One region of the Cupriavidus phytohabitans genome, then DNA from elsewhere that is predicted to be linked to it. Evidence: predicted binding sites of a transcription regulator. Region 1 holds the regulator's gene; the other holds the start of a gene.
The links. The regulator NrdR, encoded in region 1, represses ribonucleotide reductase genes. The targets are predictions, from matches to a motif close to CACNANATNTNGTG.
Positions count from the first base shown of each region.

Region 2: J8I34_RS22465 (ribonucleoside-diphosphate reductase subunit alpha) is a predicted target of NrdR. The motif match lies at 2,478-2,491, and genes of this name have one in related genera.

Region 1 covers NZ_JAGIQB010000005.1:35,552-40,034, forward strand. Annotated here, with positions in the region: gene J8I34_RS04780 (pilus assembly protein) at 1-301, opposite strand, end outside; gene J8I34_RS04785 (PilW family protein) at 295-1,209, opposite strand; gene J8I34_RS04790 (type IV pilus modification PilV family protein) at 1,206-1,565, opposite strand; gene J8I34_RS04795 (hypothetical protein) at 1,695-1,853, opposite strand; gene nrdR (transcriptional regulator NrdR) at 2,192-2,659, opposite strand; gene glyA (serine hydroxymethyltransferase) at 2,817-4,064, opposite strand; ZMP/ZTP riboswitch at 4,198-4,299, opposite strand; gene ybgC (tol-pal system-associated acyl-CoA thioesterase) at 4,454-4,483, shown strand, end outside.
Region 2 covers NZ_JAGIQB010000035.1:6,162-10,644, forward strand. Annotated here, with positions in the region: gene J8I34_RS22465 (ribonucleoside-diphosphate reductase subunit alpha) at 1-2,253, opposite strand, end outside; gene ampD (1,6-anhydro-N-acetylmuramyl-L-alanine amidase AmpD) at 2,782-3,402, opposite strand; gene J8I34_RS22475 (sigma-54-dependent transcriptional regulator) at 3,399-4,483, opposite strand, start outside.

The DNA.
Region 1 (4,483 bases):
GGCAGATGCCGGCCTGCAGTCCGGTGCCGCAGTGGCCGGGTTCGGGCATGGGGTCAAGACGGCCGCTTTGGCCCTTGCCTGCCGCCGCCGCCAGCAAGTCGGCTTCGCCATCGAGCAGCGCGACCTCGGCCGCCCGGAATGCGATCTCGCGATCCAGTTGCATGACCGTGAGTTGCCGGCCGGCCATCAGCATCTGCAGCGTGGCGGCGGCCAGCAGCAGGACCAGCAGCAGCATCGTGCCGCATAGCAGCAGCGTGGCGGCGCCTGACTGGCGCGCGGGCAGCGGTTGTCGGGTCAGCATAGCGTGTCCTGGCAGCGTGGCAGGTTGCGCAGCCGTACCGTGGTGGCGAAGACGCGGCGGGCGGTGCCTGGCACGCCCGGGCCGGCGGCATCCAGGTCGGCGGCGGCGCTCCCGGCGGGTGGCGGCGGCTCGGCGTTCTCCTGGCCCGCCGCCGAGCCGGGCCGGTCGCCACGCACGGCCAGCGCGACCTGCACGGCCAGTACGCGCTCCCATGCCGCTGCGCCCTGCGCCTGGATCGTGGCGGCCGGTTCATAGCGGTCGGCCACGCCGTCGCCGTCGGTGTCCAGGCCGTAGCGGAACTGCAGCGACTCGACGCCGCGGACCAGCGCGCCGGAAGTCCAGCCGGTGCCATCGATCGTTCCCTGGCGGCGGGTCGGGTAGCGGCACAGCAGCTGCGGCACGCCGTCGCTGCCGGCTGCGACGTAGATCAGGTTGGCCGCGACGTAGTCAGGCGTCCCGTAGGGACCGGCCTGTTGCGCGGCGACGCCATAGCCGCTGCAGTCGGTCATGGTCTGGTCCGGTTGCGCCAGCGCTCCCGGCAGTCCGCTGCCGTCGAAACGCACCAGCAGCGCATCGCTGCGTCCGACCCCGGCCCTGGCGCAGGACGGCAGGGGACCGATGGCTGGCTGGCCGCAATTGTCGGCACCGCTGACGGCAGGGAATGCCGTCACTGCGGCGGTCGCCGCGCCCGCCGGTGCCATCCGCCAGCCGGCCTGCCGCAGCAACAGCGTGATGACGGCCAGCGCGCGCTGGCCGCGCTCTTCGAGCAGGATGCGGTCGGCGATCACGAGGTATGCCGCCTGTGCCGCGAGGAATGTCGATACCGCGGCTGCGGCAATGACCAGTCCGAGCGTCATGCCGACCAACAGCTCCACCAGCGTGTATCCCGGCATGGTGCGAAGTCTCAAGGCCGCACCCACAATGCCATGCCTGACAGGCCATCCGTGCCGCCGCTCCATGTTGCGGTAACCAGCTTGTCAGCTTCCGCGCAAAGGCGCAGCGTCGGCGTTCCGGCGCACCGGTCAGGTATCGCCACGGCAGCGTCGGTCTCGGCGAACTCAAGCGCAAGGCGCGCTGACCGGTTGATGGTTTCCTGCTCGCGCAGATGGCCCATTGCCTGGGGCGCGAGGCCCATCAAAGGCAGCAGCCCTGTGCCCAGGACGAACAACGCGCAAAGCGAATCGTGCAGCGTGAAGCCATCTGGTCCACGGCGGGTACTGGCGAGCTGTGGCGTGGACGTACGGTAGCGATGCAGATGCGGCATGGGGAGTCACCGTGGCTGGCAGGGACCCCCAAGATAGCTGCCGGACGTGCGCGGCTACGTTTCCGAGCGTGAAGAATCTGCGGAATGTTGTGTCGGTTCAGCGCCGGCGAGGGCTGGCTGCAACTCGCCTCACTGGCACGCTGTCGTCTGCGTCGCCTGCGGCCGGCGGACACGCACCCGGCCGAGCTGGCTGATGTCGACCAGCCGCTGGTTGCCGTTGCCCAGCGTCAGCAGCAACTGCGCGGATTGCATGACATCCGCCAGCGTGCGCGTATAGCCGACTGGCAAGAGTCGGTCCACTGCGTGTAGACCGGGAAGCCGTCCTTGTAGGACGCATAGCTCGAAATCGCTTCCGGCGTCGGCTGCTGGCCTTGCAGGTAGCGGATGCTTTCGTAGTACAGCTCGCTGACCGGGTCGAGCGACTTGTACACGCCGGAGCGGCCAAACTGGTTCAGGTAGTTCTTGTCGACCGTGGACGCGCCGACATACGAAAAAGGCGTTCCGACTTCGTTATCTTGTTATTTCGGACTGCTTATTTCAGCCTGCATTCCGGCCCTTTTTGTGTCTTTGCACGGGCTCGAATGGAATGCAACGGGGATTAAACAACTAGTAATTCGTTACTTTTGCTACCCCTTCCGAGGGGTGGACGCCGCGAACTCGTCCAGTACGTCGCGGAATTCCGACACATCCTCGAAACTCCGGTACACCGACGCAAAGCGGATATAGGCGATCTTGTCGAGCTTGCGCAGCTCGCGCATCACCAACTCGCCGACCTGGCTGCTGGCGATTTCTTTCTCGCCCAGCGACAGCAGTCTTTCCTCGATGCGGGTGATGGCTTCATCGATGGCTTCAGCCGAGACCGGACGCTTGCGCAACGCCAGGCGCATCGAATCCTTCAGCTTGGCGCGCGCGTAGTCGACGCGCGAACCGTTTTTCTTGACGATGGCGGGGAAGAACAGCTCGATCCGCTCATAGGTGGTGAAGCGGCGGTCGCAGGACTCGCAGCGGCGGCGCCGGCGTACGGCATCGCCGTCTTCCGACATGCGCGTGTCGAGCACCTGGGTATTGGAATGACCGCAAAAGGGGCATTTCATGCCTGACCACCTTCAGTTGAATTCCGCCGCCTGTTCCGCGTGGGTGTTCCGCGGAGGCGGGGCGGGTTGGCGAGGCCCGCAAGCCGGACCGCCTGTGTCATGTGACAGGGCGCGGCTTGCGGGGCTGCCGGCCACCCTCGCGGGTGGCCTGGAAGCATCAGCCGTAGACCGGGAAACGCTTGGTCAGGGCAGCCACCTGCTCGCGCACGCTGGCGATGTTGGCGGCGTCGTGCGGGTTCTCCAGCACGTCGGCGATCAGGTTGCCGACGATGCGCGCTTCTTCTTCCTTGAAGCCGCGGGTGGTCATGGCCGGCGAGCCCAGGCGGATGCCCGAGGTCACGAACGGCTTTTCCGGATCGTTCGGGATGGCGTTCTTGTTGACGGTGATGTGCGCCTCGCCCAGGATGCGCTCGGCGTCCTTGCCGGTGATGTTCTTGGCGCGCAGGTCGACCAGCATCACGTGGCTTTCGGTGCGGCCCGAGACGATGCGCAGGCCGCGCGCGATCAGGGTCTCGGCCAGTACGGCGGCGTTCTTCACCACTTGCTGCTGGTATTCCTTGAACTCGGGCGTCAGCGCTTCCTTGAACGCCACCGCCTTGCCGGCGATCACGTGCATCAGCGGGCCGCCCTGGATGCCAGGGAAGATCGCCGAGTTGATGGCCTTCTCATGCTCGGCCTTCATCAGGATCACGCCGCCGCGCGGGCCGCGCAGGCTCTTGTGCGTGGTGGTGGTGACAAAGTCGGCGTGCGGCACCGGGTTCGGGTAGACACCAGCGGCGATCAGGCCGGCGTAGTGGGCCATGTCGACCATGAAATAGGCACCGATCGACTTGGCGACGCGGCTGATGCGCTCGAAGTCGATGCGCAGCGCGAAGGCCGAGGCGCCGGCGATGATCAGCTTGGGCTTTTTCTCTTGCGCCAGCTTTTCCAGCGCGTCGTAGTCGATGTCTTCCTGCGCGTTCAGGCCATAGCTGACCACGTTGAACCACTTGCCGCTCATGTTCAGCGCCATGCCGTGGGTCAGGTGGCCGCCTTCGGCCAGGCTCATGCCCATGATGGTGTCGCCCGGCTTGAGCACGGCGAAGTACACGCCCTGGTTGGCCTGCGAACCCGAATTGGGCTGCACGTTGGCGGCTTCGGCGCCGAACAGCTGCTTGACGCGGTCGATGGCGAGCTGCTCGACCATGTCGACAAACTCGCAGCCACCGTAGTAGCGCTTGCCGGGATAGCCCTCGGCGTACTTGTTGGTCAGTTGCGAACCCTGCGCGGCCATCACGGCCGGCGAGGTGTAGTTTTCGGAGGCGATCAGCTCGATGTGGTCTTCCTGCCGCTGGTTTTCCTTCTGGATGGCGGCAAAGACCTCAGGGTCGATCTGGTCGATCGTGAAACGGCTGCGTTCGAACATGGCGAGACTCGTCTGAAAAAAGGGAATCCGATTCAAGCATCGGGAGCATCGGTTAGGGCGCGCGGGGAAGGCTAGCGGCGACCGGCGCTGGCGGCACTTTGCAGCCGTCGGCGCAGGGCGCACCCTGCTTCCCATTCGCTGCCCAGGCGAGCGGCAGGCGTGTGAAACGACACGCCAGAGAACTTGCGCTTCCTCGTGGTAGTGCCCACTGACTTCGCCAGTCGCGCAAGGTGGAATGGTTGCGCGCAGTGTAGCGCGTAGAGTGCGCCCGCCGCAAGCCGTCAACCCGCCAGCCAAGGCTGGTCAAGGGCTGGCCAGCAACTTGCTGTTGCAAACTCGTACCGCGGGTTTACACGAAACCGCGTTCGCTCTCCGTTACAATCGCGGCCATGACAAACTTTGTCTGGACCCTGCGGGTG
Region 2 (4,483 bases), on a different contig from region 1:
CAGGTCCACGTCCAGGTAGCCGCCGCGCTCTTCGGCCAGCAGCTTGAGCGAGTCCTGCGGCAGGATGCCGCGGTCCCACAGCGAGCCGGTGTAGGTCTCGTAGCGGCCACGCTCTTCGGCCAGCTCGGTGGAGGCCTGGTAGGCGTAGTAGCACACGGCTTCCATCGAGCTGTCGGCGAACTTCACCGCGGCGTCGCTGGCGTACGGCGTGCGCAGCACGTGCAGGCAGTCCTGGAAGCCCATGATGCCCATGCCGACCGGACGGTGGCGTAGGTTGGAGTTGCGGGCCTTTTCGACAGCGTAGTAGTTGATGTCGATGACGTTGTCGAGCATCCGCATGGCGGTGCGGATGGTCTTCTGCAACTTGGCGTGGTCGAGCACGTACGAGCCATCGGCCTGCTTGGCCAGGTGGGCGACCAGGTTGACCGAGCCCAGGTTGCAGACGGCGATCTCGCTGTCATTGGTGTTCAGCGTGATTTCCGTGCACAGGTTGGAGCTGTGGACGACGCCGACGTGCTGCTGCGGGCTGCGGATGTTGCACGGATCCTTGAAGGTGATCCACGGGTGGCCGGTTTCGAACAGCATGCCCAGCATCTTGCGCCAGAGCTGCATGGCCGGAACCTTCTTGAACAGCTTCAGTTCGCCGCTGGCGGCCTTGGCTTCGTAGCCGAGGTAGGCCTGCTCGAACGCCTTGCCGACCTTGTCGTGCAGGTCCGGGCAGGTGGACGGCGAGAACAGCGTCCATTCGCCGTTTTCCATCACGCGCTTCATGAACAGGTCCGGAATCCAGTTGGCCGTGTTCATGTCGTGGGTACGGCGGCGGTCGTCGCCGGTGTTCTTGCGCAGCTCCAGGAATTCTTCGATATCCAGGTGCCACGTTTCCAGGTAAGCGCAGACGGCGCCCTTGCGCTTGCCGCCCTGGTTCACTGCCACGGCGGTGTCGTTTACCACCTTGAGGAAGGGCACGACGCCTTGCGACTTGCCGTTGGTGCCCTTGATGTGCGAGCCGAGCGCGCGCACGTTGGTCCAGTCATTGCCCAGGCCGCCGGCAAACTTGGACAGCAGCGCGTTTTCCTTGAGCGCTTCGTAGATGCCTTCCAGGTCGTCCGAGACGGTGGTCAGGTAGCACGACGACAGCTGCGAGCGCTGGGTGCCCGAGTTGAACAGGGTCGGCGTGGACGACATGAAGTCGAACGACGACAGCAGCTGGTAGAACTCGATGGCGCGCGCTTCGCGATCGGTTTCGTTGAGGGCCAGGCCCATGGCGACGCGCATGAAGAATGCCTGCGGCATCTCGATGCGGGTCTCGTCGATGTGCAGGAAGTAGCGGTCATACAGCGTCTGCAGGCCCAGGTAGTTGAACTGGAAGTCGCGGCCGGCGTCCAGCGCGGCGCCCAGGCGGGCCAGGTCGAAGGTGGCCAGCTTCTCGTCCAGCAGCTCGGCCTTGATGCCGCGCGCGATGAATTTCGGGAAGTACTCGGCGTAACGCGTGGTCATTTCGGCCTGCGTCACTTCGGCGCCCAGGATTTCCTTGCGGATGGTGTGCAGCAGGATACGGGCGGTGACCTGGCTGTAGTCCGGGTCCTTTTCGATCAGGGTACGCGCGGCCAGGATGGCGGAGTCGTACACCTGCGTCATCGGCACGCCTTCGTACAGGTTCTTGAGCGTTTCCTTGAGGATCGGCTCGGCGCTGACGGCCTTGCCCAGGCCGGCGCAGGCGTTGTCGAGCAGGGCGTGCAGCGCGACGATGTCGAGCGGCTTGCTCACGCCGGCATCGGTCACGTTGATGTTGACACCGGCTTCCTGCACGCGGGCCACGGCCTCGGCGCTGGCGCTGGCGCGCTCGGCCTTGCGCTTTTCGCGGTAGAGCACGTAGGCGCGGGCCACTTCATGCTCGCCCGAGCGCATCAGCGCCAGTTCCACGTGGTCCTGCACGTCTTCGATGTGGATGGCGCCGCCGCTCGGGCGGCTGCGCACCAGTGCGCGCACGACGTTGTCGGTCAGCTGCTCGACGATCTCGCGCACGCGCGCGGATGCGGCGCCCTGCCCGCCGTTGACGGCGAGAAAGGCCTTGGTCATGGCCACGGCGATCTTGGACGGCTCGAACGCCACCACGGCGCCATTACGACGGATGATCTTGTGATCCGGGTAGTTGGTGGAAGCGGCGCTGGAGGTCTGCTGTGCGTTCGGTGCCTGGTTGGCAACGCCTGCGGCGGCGCTACCCGTGGTGAGTTCGTTCTGGGCCGTTTGCATGTGAAGTCCTGTTTTTAGCCTGGATATAAGAGACAAAAGAGTCCCTGGCGAAATGCGGCGGAAAGAAGGATCCGTTTCGGTGTGACCGCGCACGGACAAACTGCCTCTGCGTGAACATTTCGCCAGGGACTCTTTGTGATTCGCCAGCCTTGCGGAGGTTTCCTGACGGGTTGCACTCACTGCACAACCGCCACCTCACACTTGGGCCAGCTCCCCGGTTTGACTACTAGATATAGTGGGTGCTGCTGAAAACTGGGCTAAGTATAGTGAAACGAATCCGAATGACCAGTCTTGACAACCGCTATTTCGGGGTCGTTTCCGGGCGAAGCTGGCGGGTGCGGCAGCGCCACATGCCCGGGAGCCTAGTGCACACAAGGGTTTCAGAGAAACCATTCGCAACTGCACATTTCACAAAAATTTTTTTGATTGTTGCGAGCATGCGATAGCCCCTAATCTGCTTGGGGCATGTGCGCCGGAATGGGGCGCACGACTGGGCGCACGACCGCAGGGAATGACGTTACGAACGGATCACGCGCAGGGGTGCCGATAGGGCAACATGCCTTGCGGCACGGCTGCACTGGCGGCGAAGCGGTCCCAGTCGAAATGCGGGCCAGGATCGGTCTTGCGTCCCGGAGCAATGTCGCTGTGGCCGGCGATCGCCCGTACCGGGTAGGCCGCCATCAGGGCCGGCACTAGCGCGGCCACGGTGTCGTATTGGGCGGAGGTGAACGGCAGGTCGTCGCAACCCTCGATCTCGATGCCGATCGAGAAGTCGTTGCAGCGCGTGCGGCCAAAGAAGTCCGACTGGCCGGCATGCCAGGCCCGCTGCGTGCACGGCACGAACTGCACCAGCTCGCCCTGCCTCGTCACCAGGAAGTGCGCGGACACCTGGACCTGATGGATGGTGGCGAAGAACGGATGCTTGTCCGGGTCGAGCCGGTTCTGGAAGAACGCCTCGATGTCGCCGCTGCCGAACTGGCCGGGCGGCAGGCTGATGTTGTGCAGCACCACCAGGTCCACCGGCATGCCCGGCGGGCGCTGGTCGAAATTGGGCGACGGCACGCGGCGGGCGGCGGGCACCCAGCCGCCGGCGTCGGGCAGGAAAGCCTGCGCGGACGCGGGCAGGTTGGGCTGACTGGGCGTGGTCATGGCGTGCCCTCGCCCGTGCCGTCGCCGGCGTTCTCGGCCACGCCGCGGTCGGCGGCGTCCATGGCTTCGCGGATGCCCAGCTGCTGGATGCGGTAGCGCAGTTGGCGCAGGTTCAGGCCCAGCAGCGGCGCGGCGGCGGTGCGGTTGAAATTGGTCTGCGCCAGCGCCTGCAGGATCAGCTCGCGCTCGACGGCTTCGAGCCGGGCCGGCAGGTCGATCGGGAAGACGATGCCGCGGCAGGCGCGCTCGGTGGCATCACCGGCGGGCTCGGGCTGGGCGGTGGACGGTGCGGCGGGCTGTGAGGCGGGCTGTGGCGCGGCAGCGGGTTCGGCCACTATCGCGGGCGCGGGCGTCGCCGCGGGCGGCATCGGCGCCCACACTCCCGGTGCGCCCCAGGGGGCGTACTGGGTCGCAGGCAACGGTGACGCCATCGCGGGCGCGGGCGCCGTCAGCCCGGCGCCGGGCGCGCCGGCATCCAGCGAGCCGAGGTCGGCCACCTCGATCTGCTCGCTCTCGGCAAAGGCGTAGGCGCGCTCGAGCAGGTTCTCCAGCTCGCGGACGTTGCCGGGGAAGCGGTAGGCGGCCAGCTGTTCCAGCGCGGCCGGCGCCAGGCGCTTGGGATGGGGGTCGCCGTAGCGCACGGCCAGGTGGTCCAGGATGGCGCGCGCCAGCACCGGGATGTCTTCGCCGCGCTCGCGCAGCGTGGGCATGCGCAGCGCCAGCACGTTCAGGCGGTAATACAGGTCCTGGCGGAACTGGCCGGCGGCGACCATCGCGGCCAGGTCCTTGTGGCTGGCGCACATCACGCGCACGTCGACGGCGTCTTCACGGCTGGCGCCGATCTTGCGCACGCGGCGCTCCTGCAGCGCGCGCAGCAGCTTGACCTGCATGGCCAGCGGCAGGTCGGCCACCTCGTCGAGCAGCAGCGTGCCGCCGTTGGCGGCGTGGAAAAAACCGCCGCGCTCGCCATCGGCGCCGGTGAAGGCGCCTTTGACGTGGCCGAAGAACTCCGACTCCATCAGCGTCTCGGGGATGGCGCCGCAGTTGACCGCGATAAACGGGTGCGAGGCGCGCGCGCTGA